2 regions of the Marinobacter sp. V34 genome follow, and region 1 is predicted to be linked to the other one. Evidence: predicted binding sites of a transcription regulator. Region 1 holds the regulator's gene; the other holds the start of a gene.

Region 1 (7,384 bases):
TACGGCGAACCTGGCAACGCACCCTGGCAAGTCCAGGCCAACAAAGGCCAATTCATGGAAGCTGACGACCTGGTCCACTTGACGGGGGATGTTCATGTGTCCCAGCAAGCCCAAGGTGGGCGCTCACTGACGTTAACTACGTCGACACTGACACTGGATAACGCTGAGCGTACAGTTTATACAGATGCCCCGGTGGAACTGACCGACTCGTTCAGCCTGACCCGCGCAACCGGCATGAAGGCCTGGATTGATGACCGAATCCTCGAACTCGACTCTCAAGTGGAAGGACGCTATGAGCCCGGCAAGTAAATTCATGCCCCATCCTCACCCCAAAGGACACCAATCGGTTGTGTCGCGCCCGGTGATCTCAGCGATTGCTCTGGTACTAACGCTGACCGTTGGCATGCCATTCGCTGCCGCCTTTGACCTGGAGTCCGACCAACCCATCACGGTCAACGCCGATAACGCACGGCTCGACGAAGGTCAGGGCATTGCAACCTATACCGGTTCCGTTGAAATGAGCCAGGGCGATGCCAACCTTATGGCGGACAAGGTTGTACTTCACCGGGATGAAAACGGCGTCAGTCGCATTGAAGCCACCGGTACCCCGGCACGCTATCGCCAGCCTGCCATGGAAGGCCAGGGTGAAACCGACGCTCGCGCCCTGACCATCACCTGGTCCGCCTCCGACAACCGGGTCACCTTTAAGCGCGAAGCCGTGATTGAACAGGGCGGCAACCTGTTCCGCGGTGACGTGATTCATTACGACAGCGCCGAGCGCGTGGTAACTGCGGAAGGCGCCGCTGACCAGGGCGATGGCAGCGGTCGCGTCGAAATGGTCATCCAGCCGCGCGGCAACTCCGGCAGCAATTCAGATAACCCTAACGGACAGGATACCGATGGCAGTTCTCAGGGCCAGTAACCTCGCAAAAAGCTACAAGCAGAAGAAGGTCGTCATCGACGTTTCCCTGGAAATTCGCAGTGGCGAGATCGTCGGTCTGCTTGGCCCCAATGGCGCGGGCAAAACAACGTGCTTCTACATGATTGTTGGCCTGGTCCCCGCCGACAATGGTCGCATCACCATCGACAATCAGGACATAACGCCACTACCCATGCATGGCCGAGCCCGAAAAGGAATCGGCTACCTGCCCCAGGAAGCCTCCGTGTTCCGCAAGCTCACCGTGCGCGACAACATACTGGCTATCCTGGAAACCCGCCGCGAACTCAAGCGAGCGGACCGAGAGGCCAAGTTAGAGGAACTGCTTGAAGAGTTTCACATCACCCACATCCGCGATAGCGTTGGCATGGCCCTTTCAGGGGGGGAGCGTCGGCGGGTGGAAATCGCCCGCGCGTTGGCGATGGAGCCGGCGTTCATCTTGCTGGACGAACCTTTCGCCGGGGTCGACCCCATCTCAGTGAGCGACATCAAGCAGATCATCCGGCACCTGCGGGACAAGGGCATCGGCGTACTGATCACCGACCACAATGTGCGGGAAACCCTCGATATCTGCGAGAATGCCTACATTGTCAGTGGCGGCCACATCATTGCCTCTGGCAACTCGGACGATATACTGGCCAACCAGCAGGTCAAAGAAGTGTATCTGGGCAACGAGTTTCGCCTGTAGTACACTCGGCAAAGAACTTGCTTGGCGCGGCAAGTAGCCAGCATACAAAGAGTTTTTGTGCAACCCCGGCTCCAGAGAGCGCCCGAGTGACGCAAAGAGAGAGCCTGAGTGACGGAAGAGAGAGACCGAGTGACGGATCCTGAACCATGGTTATGAAAGCCTCATTACAGTTAAAGCTGGGCCAAAGCCTGACCATGACGCCCCAGCTGCAACAGGCTATCAGGCTTCTGCAGCTCTCCACCCTGGATCTCCAGCAGGAAATCCAGCAAGCATTGGAATCCAACCCAATGCTGGAAACCTCGGAAGACGACGACAACCAGAATCCGGAATCAACGGACAGTGACAACGAATCCTCTGAAACTGCGTCGGCCGAGGAATCCAACACCACCTCCGACACCGCAACGGAGTGGGACGAATCCGAGAACGGGCCTGACTGGTCATCCGAAACGGACAGCCCCGACACCATTCCCGACGACCTTCCCGTCGACACCGCCTGGGATGACATTTACCAGTCAGCGCCCGCTTCAGCGGCCCGTAACGACGACGAAAACGACCACGACTTCGAGACCCGCAACTCCCCCACAGAGACACTTCAGGACCACCTGGAATGGCAACTGAATCTGACGCCCATGAGCGAGCGGGATCAGGCCATCGCCCACGCCCTGATGGATGCGGTTGATAACCACGGCTACCTGACCTCTCCGCTTGAGGAAATTCATTCAGGTATGGTGGACGAAGCCGATGAAGACCCGTTGGAACTGGACGAAGTGGAAGCCGTTCTTCACCGTCTTCAGCACTTCGACCCACCTGGCGTATTCGCCCGTAATCTGCAGGAATGCCTGCTGATCCAGCTAAACCAACTGCCCCCGGAAACGCCTTGGCTGGCCCAGGCGCGACTGGTGATCACCCACTATATAAACCTGCTGGGCAATCGCGATTACGCCCAACTGTTGCGCCGCAGTCGCCTGAAAGAAGAACAGCTACGGGACGTGCTGGCGCTTATTACCGGGCTGAACCCGCGCCCTGGCGACACGCTGGACCAGGGCGAGCCAGACTACGTCATACCTGATGTGATCGTGCGCAAACACAATGAGCGCTGGCGCGTGGAACTGAATCCTGAAATTGCACCGCGCATTCGTGTGAATGCAAGCTATGCTTCTCTTATAAAGCGTGCGGACAGCAGTGCCGACAACACTTACCTGCGAGACCAGTTGCAGGAAGCAAAGTGGTTCATCAAGAGCCTGCAAAGCCGCAACGAAACCCTACTCAAGGTGGCCACGCGCATTGTCGAGCACCAGCAGGGATTCCTGGATCATGGCGAGGAAGCCATGAAACCATTGATTCTCTCTGATATTGCCCAGGCGGTGGAAATGCACGAGTCGACCATTTCAAGGGTCACCACCCAGAAGTACATGCACACACCGCGGGGCATATTTGAACTTAAGTATTTTTTCTCAAGCCATGTTAGTACCGACGAGGGTGGAGAGTGCTCATCCACGGCAATCCGCGCGATGATCAAGAAACTGATTGCGACGGAAACTCCGAAAAAGCCATTGAGCGATAGCAAAATTGCAGCCATGCTAGGAGACCAGGGTATCAAGGTGGCTAGACGAACCGTGGCCAAGTATCGCGAGGCAATGCACATTCCTCCGTCCAACGAGCGAAAACGATTGGTGTAGGAAGCGTCTGTTCCCGGCCTCACGGGGAGAGCCCTTTCCTGAAAGTATACCGCCTGCAGCATAACGCTGTGGCACACAGCTGGCATCCTGACGGGTGCCGGCAAGCTGAAAACAGGAGAAGCCTATGCAACTCAATATTTCAGGCCATCACGTAGAACTGACTCCCGCACTGAAAGATTACGTATCAGGCAAATTTGAAAAGCTTGAGCGGCACTTCGACCATATCAGCAATTGCCAGGTTACCCTTGAGGTGGAAAAAGTGCGCCAGATGGCGGAAGCTACGCTTCACGTGATAGGTGGTGAGATTCACGCAAAGGCCGAAAACAGCGATATGTACGCTGCCATTGACGCATTGGTAGACAAGCTGGACAGGCAGATCCTGAAGCACAAAGAAAAGAACGTAGACCGGATGCATGGGAACGGCGCCCGCTAGGACGACTCCCCCTGCATGACAGTTAATCGAGCTGCGGCACTGGCTTACCAGGCAACACGTGCCGCAGCCTTTTTTTACGGAACTGCAGTCGATTCATGACCGACACATCCCTGACTATCGAGAACATTCTCGCGCCGGAGCTGACCCTTTGCCGGGTGCCTACGTCCAGCAAAAAGCGGGTTATGGAAACCATTGCCGAGCAGATCCAACAGCACGACTCTTTGCTCAGCGACACCGAGATATTCAACAACCTGGTCGCTCGCGAGCGGCTTGGAAGCACAGGTATCGGACAAGGCATTGCGATCCCCCACTGTCGCCTGGAAGGGCTGGATCACGTGGTCGGCGCTTTGCTGACCCTGGAAGAAGGCGTTGCGTTCGATGCCATCGACAATCAGCCGGTGGACCTCGTCTTTACCCTGATCGTCCCCAAGGAAGCCACCAGCGAGCATCTTGAGCTTTTGAGCCAGCTTGCTGAAAAGTTCAACGAGCGCGCATTCTGCGACCAACTGCGTCAGTGCACCGATGCAGCCTCTCTTTATCGCCGGATGACAGCCGAGACAAGCTGAATAACTCCATATCCAAGGTGAACGGGCTATGAAACTGATCATCGTCAGCGGCCGATCAGGTTCCGGGAAAAGTACCGCGTTACACGTTCTCGAAGACCTGGGCTATTACTGCATCGACAACCTGCCCATTGGCCTGCTGTTCCCTCTCACACAGGAAGCCACCAACCAGAATTCTCCCGGCCGGCTGGGAAAGATGGCTGTCAGCATCGACGCCCGCAACCTTTCCGGAGAACTGAGCAACTTCGAGAATATCTACCGCAGCCTTCAGGATACCGGCGTCACCATAGAAATCATTTATCTGGACGCCGATGAACAATCCCTGTTGCAACGCTTCCATGCCACGCGCCGGAAACACCCGCTGAGTGATGACAAAACCTCCTTGCGGGAGGCCATCGGTAACGAGAAGAAGCTTCTGGAGCCCCTTTCCAAGCTGGCGGACCTTTACATCGATACCACCGGGCTGTCCATGTACGAGCTCCGGGATATGGTGAAGCAACGGGTCGCTGGCAGGCGCCATCAGGAACTGGCGCTGCTATTCCAGTCGTTCGGGTTCAAGCATGGCGTGCCACTGGATTCGGACTATGTGTTCGATGTGCGCTGCCTGCCCAATCCATACTGGGACACCAGCCTTCGGCAGTTCGTGGGGACCGACCAGCCGGTCATCGATTTTCTCGAAAAGGAGCCGTTGAGCCGTAAGATGGTCGACGATCTGACCCAGTTCCTGGAAAACTGGCTGCCATCGTTTGCCGACAGCAACCGCAGCTACATGACCATATCCATCGGCTGCACCGGTGGCCAGCATCGCTCGGTTTATATCTGCGATCAGCTCGGCCGCTATTTCTCGGGCAAATACAGCAACGTGCAGGTTCGCCACACCGAACTGCCCCACCTGCAAAGCAGGGAAAGCTGAAGCGCCTATGATCCGCCGCCCCATTACCATTATCAACAAACTTGGGCTCCATGCCCGGGCGGCAGCCAAGCTGGTCGCCAAGGCCTCCGAATTCGAAAGTAGCATTCAAATCAGCCGGAAAGGTCGACAGGTAGACGCAAAAAGCATTATGCCCGTGATGATGCTGGCCGCCAGCCAAGGGACAGAAGTGGAGCTGATTGTAGACGGGCCGGATGAATCCGAAGCTGTCGACGCGCTGGTCACACTGATCAACGATTACTTCGGGGAAGGCGAATAATCGCCCGCACCGGGAATCCTCGCCCGTCTACGGCATTCACCTACAACTCTTCCTCACCTATGTTACCTAACTCCGCTATAATACGAGGGTTTTCTGACTGTGGGTGATCCATGACCGATATTCTGGAGAAAAGCCAAGCGCGCCAACGCCTTCGCTCCCTGAGCGAAGCGCTGGACAGTGGCGCCCTGAAACAGGTTGCCCGCATCCTGAATGGCGGCCTGAGCCCCAGTGACATCGCCCACCTGCTCGAATCATCGCCACCCCGCCAGCGTGCCCTACTCTGGAACCTGGTCGACAAGCAGCTTGAAGGCGAAGTCCTCCAGTATCTGAACGATGATATCCGAGGTTACTTCCTGAGCCAGCTGAACGCTCAGGAACTCGCCGATATCATCGAGGATTTCGAGTCGGACGATCTGGCCGACTTGCTGCAACAGTTGCCAGACACGGTGATCCAGGAAGTCCTGGACACCATGGACGAGCAGGATCGTCAACGCGTCGAAGAAGTACTCTCCTACCCGGAGGACACCGCCGGCGGCCTGATGAACACGGACACCATTACGGTGCGCCCGGACATCAGTATCGACGTGGTTCTGCGCTACCTGCGTCGTCATCGCAATCTGCCCCCGATGACGGATAGCCTTATCGTGGTAAGCCGACGCGACGAGTTCATCGGCATGTTGCCCATCACCAAGATGCTTGTATCCAACCCGGCGGCGACCGTGCGAGAGGTAATGGACACAGACATCGAGCCGATACCGGTTACGCTGTCCGACACCAAGGTGGCAACCCTGTTCGAACGTTACGACCTGATCTCAGCACCCGTGGTCAGTGAGGAAGGCCGACTTCTGGGCCGGATCACCATCGATGACGTGGTCGACGTTATTCGCGAGGACGCAGACCACTCCCTGATGAGTATGGCCGGCCTTGATGAAGACGAAGACACCTTTGCTCCCATTCTGAAGACCACCCGGCGCCGGGCGGTGTGGCTGGGCATCAACCTGCTCACTGCCTTTACAGCCTCGGCCGTGATCGGGCTGTTTGAGGCGACCATCGAGAAAGTCGTGGCTCTGGCGGTACTGATGCCCATCGTGGCGTCCATGGGCGGCATCGCCGGCAGCCAGACCCTGACCCTGGTGATCCGTGGCATGGCCGTGGGACAGATCAGCGGCGCCAACGTCGGCTGGCTTTTAAACCGTGAATTTATTGCGGGGGCCCTGAACGGGTTACTCTGGGCTGTGGTGGTTGCCTCGGCGGCAACCCTCTGGTTCAGGGATATCATGATTGGCGCCGTTATCGCCGCCGCGCTGATTATCAATCTGATCGCCGCGGCTCTCGTGGGCACCGTGCTGCCTCTGTTCCTGAAGTCCCGCAACATTGATCCGGCCCTGGCCGGTAGCGTTATACTGACAACTGTCACGGATGTGGTCGGCTTTATGGCCTTCCTTGGTCTGGCGACGATATTCTACGGATAACCTGCATCCGACAACACGGACTCAAAATGAACGACTCTCAAGACGACGCCCCGGAATACCTCGGCCCGAGCAAATCCCAACTCAAGCGCGACATGCATCAGTTGCAGGATCTTGGCAGGCGTATGCTGGATCTGAGTACCGACCAGCTCAATACCCTTCCCATCAGCGATACCCTGCGGGCGGCCATTGAGGAATCACGTCGCATTCGACAGAATGAAGCTCGTCGCCGCCACCTGCAGTACATCGGCAAGATTATCCGCCAGGAAGACGACCCGGATGGGTTGACTCGAGCCATTGATGCATTCGATGCCGGAAGCGAAGAGCACACTCGCCGACATCACCTTGCGGAACGCTGGCGCGATCGGATGATTGAGGAAGGCGACTCAGCCGTCGGCGAATTCCTGAACTACTGCACAACAGCC
Region 2 (7,384 bases), on a different contig from region 1:
CACCACCACCCAGGTAGCCTTCGAAATAAACATACATGTGGTCAGACAGGTTGTGCAGCGCCTGCAGGGTCACAGTAGAGCGCTCAGTGTCGTCTGCATCGTCCGCTACGTTCATTTCGTAGGACAGCGCGAATTGGTTGGCACCCATGGTGTAGTAACCGATCACACCGTAGGTGTCAGACGCGTCTTTGGTGGTGTGGTATTCACCAGTAACACGCAGGGCACCAGCGTTGTAGCTGCCACGCAGACCATAGGTGTTCTCGTTGCTTGGAGAACCACCGTCGTTGGAATCCATAGCGACAGCCAGTTCCAGCGCGTCCATTTCATAGACGGCTGCCAGCTGATATGGATAAGACTTGTCACCGCCCTTATCGCCCAGTGAAGCGTCGTCGCCATCACCGTTGATCTGAACAGCACCCCACAGGCTCAGGCCACCGAAGGACGGAGACATGTACTGAACCAGGTCGCCTTCGCCAGTAGTGTAGTCTGCACCGATGTTCAGGATAGCAACTTCATAAAACTGTGCGATTTCGTCAACCGCGCGCTCGTAGGTGGAGTCGTCTGAACCAACCCAAACCTGGCCAAAGCTGTCGCCTTTAACACCGATGTAGGCTTCGTCCAGATCTTCGAGACCGGATTCCCGATCTTTGTCGTCTGCAGCCAGGCCTTCCAGCTCAAGCTTGAAGAAACCAGTGATGCCCGGAGCGATTTCATGGTCGTGTTTGACGCCCAGAGTGGAGCCATTGTCGAAGTGGCTCAGCTCAGAGCGACCGCCATCAAAGTTGTCATGAGCGATAGCGTACTGGATGTTACCGTAAATAGTCGGCATGGAGTCCATGCGTGCCGCCAGCTCGGAAGCAGAAGCAGTAGTCTGTGCCAGCGCGCTGCCGGAGAAAGTTGCGGCTGCAATAGCAGATGCGATGAGCGTTTTTTTCATTTTGCGTCTTCCTTTTGAGTTAACTCAGGTTTTAGCGTCGGGTTAGTTTCCCGCTCTTTAGACTTCACCAGTCGGGCTGGTTGAGCCCTATTCTGTTTATTAACCATGTCAGTTTTGTGACAAGGCCATAACAATTCGTTTTTCTTCTTGTCAGCAAAGAGCCCATCAGGCTCTTTACAGCTCAGTCACTTACACTGCTTTATTAAAGCACTGAGTGATGAACCTGTTTTAATACAATGATGTCGCATTTGCAAATTTTTAACCGGGCCTTTTTAGCTCAATTAAGCTTAAAAGGGAAACTATTTATGCCATGAACGGCCACCTGCTTTCGCGGAACTTCCTTTTCAAATCCGGGGCCAAAAACCATTAATTTATTTAAAATCATAAAATTAATGGCCAAAAAACGCTTCATGGACGAATCGAAAGCCCAACCTCCTGGCCAGCACCGCACCAGAAAAGACCAACGACCGCTGCAATGCGTCGTCATAGGGCGACCGATCAACTCCGCCCAGACACTCCTCCGACCTCCAGAAGAAACGTGACTGGTCCATCGTTTACCAAGGCCACCTTCATGTCCGCGCCGAACTGCCCCTGACCAATCCGGTCAGCGCCCAGTTGCGCCTCACACGATGCCACGAACTCATGAAACAGTGCTTCTGCAGATTCCGGGCCCGCAGCCACCGAAAATCCAGGACGGGACCCGGACCGGGTATCAGCAGCAAGCGTAAACTGGGGAACAACGAGGAGGGAGCCGCCCATATCGAGCAGGCTGCGATTCATCCGTCCCTGGTCGTCGGGAAATACCCGGTAGGCGAGTAGTTTTCGACACAGTTCCCGCACCGTGCTGGAGTCGTCTGACTTCTCCACACCGAGCAACAACAACAGCCCCGAACCAATCTCGGAGATGACCTCATTATCGACGGTGACACTGGCGTGGGTAACCCGCTGTAACAGCCCTTTCATTAAGCTCCCTGCGCAAGGACTCAAAGTTCGGAACGAAGTTTATCCACGCACCAGGCTCGCCGCAACCTTCTTCATGTGACTTTACGTATCCCTACCTTCAAGCTTTGCGGCGACCTCATCAACACCACGCATCAGGGCATCGATAATGGCAGGCTCGGATGCCGAATGCCCGGCGTCCCGTATGATCCTGAGGTCGGCTTCCGGCCAGGCCCGACTTAATGCAAGGGCGTTGTCCAGCGGGCACACCATGTCGTAGCGGCCATGGACAATAATGCCCGGAATGTCCTTGAGTACTGCCGCGTCACGAACTATCTGATTATCTTCAAGAAACGCATTATTCATGAAGTAATGGCATTCGATTCGTGCCAGAGCAATGGCCACATGGGGGTGCCCGAAATGCTCAACCACACGCGGGTTCGGATGCAGGGTCGCACACCGACCTTCCCAGATTGACCACGCCTTGGCGGCCTGTATCTGTTCCAACTCATTACTGCTCGTCAGACGACGATAATAAGCCTTGACGAGATCACCACGCTCCTCCTCCGGAACAGGCGCCAGGAAATCCTGCCAGTAATCAGGAAACACGCGGCTCGCGCCGTCCTGGTAGAACCAGTGGATATCCCTGGGCCGGCACAGGAAAATCCCCCTCAACACCAGACCAAGAACCCTGCCTGGATAGGATTGGGCATACACCAGGCTCAGCGTAGAGCCCCAGCTTCCACCAAACAGGATCCACCGGTCCACCCCAAGAAAGGTCCTCACCGTTTCCATATCACCCACCAGATTTTGCGTGGTATTTCCATCAAACTCCGCCAGCGGCCTCGAACGGCCAGCGCCACGCTGATCCATCAGAATGATCCGGTAGCGTTCAGCATCAAAAAAACGGCGATGGTAGTCCTCGCACCCGCCGCCGGGCCCGCCATGGACGACCAGAACAGGGATACCATTCGGATTGCCGCTTTCTTCAATATAGAGTTCATGGGGTGGATCAACCGCAATGCGGTGCTGGGCATTGGGCTTGATGTCAGGGAACAGGGTGAGCATGAGGCGCTCCGGAAAAAGGATTTAACCGGAGTTTAGCTGAAGTGAATAAAAAAGGGGTGGGCCACTTGGACCCACCCCTGATATCGAGCGCTGAAGATTACTTCTTATGGGCGCGCTTACGCTCATTCTCGGTAAGAAGCTTCTTGCGCAGACGGATCGACTTGGGCGTCACTTCCACCAATTCATCCTCATCGATGAACTCCAGAGCCTGCTCAAGGGTATGCTTGATCGGCGGCACCAAACCAATGACTTCATCCTTGCCGGACGCGCGCATGTTGTCCAGCTTCTTGCCTTTGGTGGGGTTGATCACCAGGTCGTTATCACGGCTATGAATGCCACACAATTGGCCTTCATAGACTTCCTGACCCGGATCCAGGAACAGCTTGCCTCGACTCTGCAGTGTTTCCAGCGAGTAAGTCAGCGCCGCACCCGTAGCCATTGACACCAGCACCCCGTTTTGGCGGCTGGTGACATCACCGCTTTTGATCGGACCGTAATGGCTGAAGGTTGACGTCAGGATGCCCGAGCCGGATGTCATGGTCAGGAAAGCGTTACGGAAACCGATCAGCCCCCGCGCCGGAATCGTATACTCAAGACGCATACGGCCCTTTCCGTCCGGCACCATGTTGGTCATCTCGCCCTTGCGAAGCCCCATCTGATCCATAAGCGCACCCTGGTGCTGCTCTTCGATGTCGATGATGACGTTCTCATACGGCTCCTGCTTAACACCGTCGATCTCACGGATGACCACTTCCGGACGACCCACGGCGAGTTCAAAGTTCTCCCGGCGCATATTCTCTATCAGCACCGACAGATGCAGCTCACCACGACCAGAGACCTTAAATTTGTCTGCGGACTCGCCCTCTTCCACGCGCAAGGCAACGTTGTGCAGCAGTTCCTTTTCCAGTCGCTCCTTGATGTTGCGACTGGTGACGAATTTGCCTTCCTTGCCGCAGAACGGCGAATCATTGACCTGGAAAGTCATGGAAACCGTTGGCTCGTCGACCGTCAGCGGTGGCAGAGCCTCAACAGCGGACTGATCGCACAAGGTGTCAGAGATAAACAGCTCATCCATGCCGCTCACACAGATAATATCACCTGCCTGCGCCTCATCGACTTCAACACGCTGCAAGCCGGAGTGGCCCATGATCTTGAGTATACGGCCCTGGCGCTTCTTGCCATTGGCACCGATAGCGGTAACCGGGGAATTGGTTTTGACCTTGCCACGCATAATGCGGCCAATTCCGATCACACCCAGGAAACTGTTGTAGTCGAGCTGGGAAATCTGCATCTGGAACGGACCGTCACGATCGACATTGGGGGCAGGCACGTGGTCAACGATGGCCTGAAAAACCGCGTCCATGTTGTCGTCCAGTTTCTCGTGATCCATTCCGGCGATGCCGTTCAGGGCACTGGCATAAACAATCGGAAAGTCCAGCTGCTCATCGCTGGCGCCCAGGTTGTCGAACAGATCGAACACCTGATCCACCACCCAGTCCGGGCGAGCTCCGGGGCGGTCAATCTTGTTGACCACTACGATCGGATGCAAGCCGGCATCGAACGCTTTCTGGGTCACGAATCGGGTTTGCGGCATCGGGCCATCAATAGAGTCAACCACCAACAATACGCAATCAACCATGCTCATGACACGCTCGACTTCGCCCCCGAAATCGGCGTGCCCCGGAGTATCCACGATGTTGATGTCGTAGTCGTGCCACTTCAGCGCCGTATTCTTGGCCAGAATGGTAATGCCACGTTCTTTTTCCTGGTCATTGGAATCCATGACGCGCTCGTTTTCGAGCTCTTTGCGATCCAGCGTGCCGGACTGACGAAGAAGTTGGTCAACCAGCGTGGTCTTGCCGTGGTCAACGTGGGCGATGATGGCGATATTACGAAGTTTATCAATCACAACTATAATCCTGCAGCATGCACTGAATGACCTGAGAGGTCTTCAGCAGGCGCATAGCCCCTTACATGCCGTCTCAAATCCGTAAAATGAATTTCATTTGCCAGGCCGGGCAGCCAGGGTGCACCCTGACGAAACTCAGCGTTTTCACTGAATCTCCGGGGCGAAAATGAAGTGGCGCGCAGTATATAGCAAACTCACTTGCGTTTATATGACGAAAAACGCTTATCGGAGTAACGACGCGAACGCATCAATTTGGTGCATTATTTCGGTTCGCGCACCGTTTTAATGCACCACAAGAGGGCGACAGGGCCAGCCCAAATGCTCTTGTCGCTCCAAAACAGCCCGAATGCCTTGGTATTGTGCACTTGTGGCGCACGCATCAAAAACTGGCAAGGCTATTGCTAAACCTTAAGCAGCCGATTTTGCAGGTAACTCACAACAGCTTTTGTTAAGCTGCCGTACCTGAAAGAAAGATCGGGAGTCAGCACTGCTGAACGATCCGGCAACAACGCACACAGAAATCGCCCGCACTGCGGGATAACTGACGGAGCTTGCACAATGTCCAAGACGATTGATCTGATCAAGGAACACGAAGTCAAATGGGTCGACATGCGATTCACTGACAGCCGCGGTAAAGAGCAGCACGTGACCCTGCCCGCAACCGAGGTAAACGAAGATTTCTTCGCCGACGGTAAAATGTTCGACGGGTCTTCTATCTCTGGCTGGAAGGGCATCAACGAATCCGACATGATTTTGATGCCAGTCGACGAAACGTCTGTCCTTGATCCTTTCACTGAAGAAACGACGGTTAACATTACCTGTGACATCGTGGAGCCATCCACTATGCAGGGGTACGAGCGTGACCCACGCTCTGTTGCCAAGCGTGCCGAAGAATACCTGAAGTCAACCGGCATTGCCGATGGCGCCCTGTTTGGCCCAGAGCCCGAGTTCTTCGTATTCGACTCCGCCAAGTGGAAGGTCGACATGCAGGGCTCAATGTACGAACTGTACTCCGAAGAAGCAGCTTGGGTTTCCGGCGAAGACTTCGATCGCAATAACATCGGTCACCGTCCAGGCGTAAAAGGTGGCTACTTCCCCGTACCGCCGGTCGATAGCCTCCACGATCTGCGTGGTGCGATGTGTGCGGCCATGGAGTCCATGGGCCTGGAAATTGAAGTACACCACCACGAAGTGGGCACTGCAGGCCAGTGTGAAATTGGTGTTGGCGCCAACACCCTGACCCGCAAGGCTGATGAAGTTCAGATTCTCAAGTACTGCGTACACAACGTCGCGCACGCCTATGGCAAAACGGCGACCTTCATGCCCAAGCCTGTGGTCGGCGACAATGGTTCCGGCATGCACGTACACATGTCGCTGAACAAAGACGGCAAGAACCTGTTCGCTGGCGACGGCTATGCAGGCCTGAGCGAGATGGCCCTGTACTACATTGGCGGTGTCATCAAGCACTCCAAGGCCATCAACGCCTTCACCAACGCTTCCACCAACAGTTACAAGCGTCTGGTCCCGGGCTTCGAAGCACCGGTTATGCTGGCCTACTCCGCCCGTAACCGTTCTGCGTCCATCCGTATTCCTTACGTGAACAGCCCGAAGGGTCGTCGAATCGAAGTGCGCTTCCCCGACGCATCCGCCAACCCGTACCTGGCATTCGCAGCACTGATGATGGCCGGCCTCGACGGCATCCAGAACAAGATCCACCCGGGCGACGCCATGGACAAGGATCTGTACGACCTGCCGAAGGAAGAAGCCCTGAACATTCCGACCGTTGCCGAGACCTTCCAGGAAGCTCTGGATAGCCTCGAGGCAGACCACGAGTTCCTGACCCGTGGCGGCGTGTTTACCGAGGACATGATCGGCGGTTACATTGACCTGAAGCGTGGCGAAGTTGAAAAACTCAACATGACCACACATCCGGTCGAGTTCGAGTTGTACTACTCCTGCTAAGCTGTTAGTAAGCACAAGCAGACAGAAAAGCCCCGCCTTGCGCGGGGCTTTTTAGTGTACGACCGCACATTTCGACCAGCCTTAACGGAATGTAACCAAGCTGCGGGGTAATGGCGTTGAAATACTCAGGACTGGCGCTGATAATCGGATAAAACAATCAAACAGGTTGTCTCTATGAACGCAAGGCTCGCATTATTCTCAGGCATTGTCGCTCTCGCGGCGCTTCCAGTTTCCGCCGAGGTCTATCGTCAGGTGGATGCTCAGGGGAACGTTACTTATACCGACGAGCCCTCGGAAGGCACGCCTGCTGAGGAGATTAAGGTTAAGCCTGTCACCACGGTCACACTACCCAAACTCGAAGCGGTCCGGGAGCCAGAGCGGTTGCGGGAAAAAGTGCAGCAGGAAGGGTCCGTCTACGATAGTGTCCGTTTCCTTGCGCCGGGCAATGACCAGGCCTTCCATAGCGGCAGCGGCGACGTGGAATTCAGCGTGACCAGCTCGCCCGGCCTTCGGGACAGCCACAAGTACGAAGTGACTCTTGACGGCCAACCGGTGGGCCAGAGCGCTTC

What was found. The regulator sigma-54, encoded in region 1, starts transcription at its own class of promoters, with help from an activator protein. The targets are predictions, from matches to a motif close to ANTGGCATNNANNTTGCTNT.
Region 2: glnA (glutamate--ammonia ligase) is a predicted target of sigma-54. The motif match lies at 5,239-5,258, and genes of this name have one in related genera.

What each region holds. Positions count from the first base shown of each region.
Region 1 is NZ_JBUPZY010000003.1:388,664-396,047, forward strand. It holds gene lptC (LPS export ABC transporter periplasmic protein LptC) at 1-309, shown strand, start outside; gene lptA (lipopolysaccharide transport periplasmic protein LptA) at 314-922, shown strand; gene lptB (LPS export ABC transporter ATP-binding protein) at 900-1,625, shown strand; gene AC0B60_RS07285 (RNA polymerase factor sigma-54) at 1,778-3,304, shown strand; gene hpf (ribosome hibernation promoting factor) at 3,429-3,737, shown strand; gene ptsN (PTS IIA-like nitrogen regulatory protein PtsN) at 3,833-4,303, shown strand; gene rapZ (RNase adapter RapZ) at 4,332-5,213, shown strand; gene AC0B60_RS07305 (HPr family phosphocarrier protein) at 5,221-5,490, shown strand; gene mgtE (magnesium transporter) at 5,601-6,962, shown strand; gene yjgA (ribosome biogenesis factor YjgA) at 6,989-7,384, shown strand, end outside.
Region 2 is NZ_JBUPZY010000013.1:65,794-73,177, reverse strand. It holds gene AC0B60_RS18390 (porin) at 1-937, opposite strand, end outside; gene dtd (D-aminoacyl-tRNA deacylase) at 1,436-1,900, opposite strand; gene pip (prolyl aminopeptidase) at 1,982-2,944, opposite strand; gene typA (translational GTPase TypA) at 3,042-4,853, opposite strand; gene glnA (glutamate--ammonia ligase) at 5,412-6,815, shown strand; gene AC0B60_RS18365 (DUF4124 domain-containing protein) at 6,990-7,384, shown strand, end outside.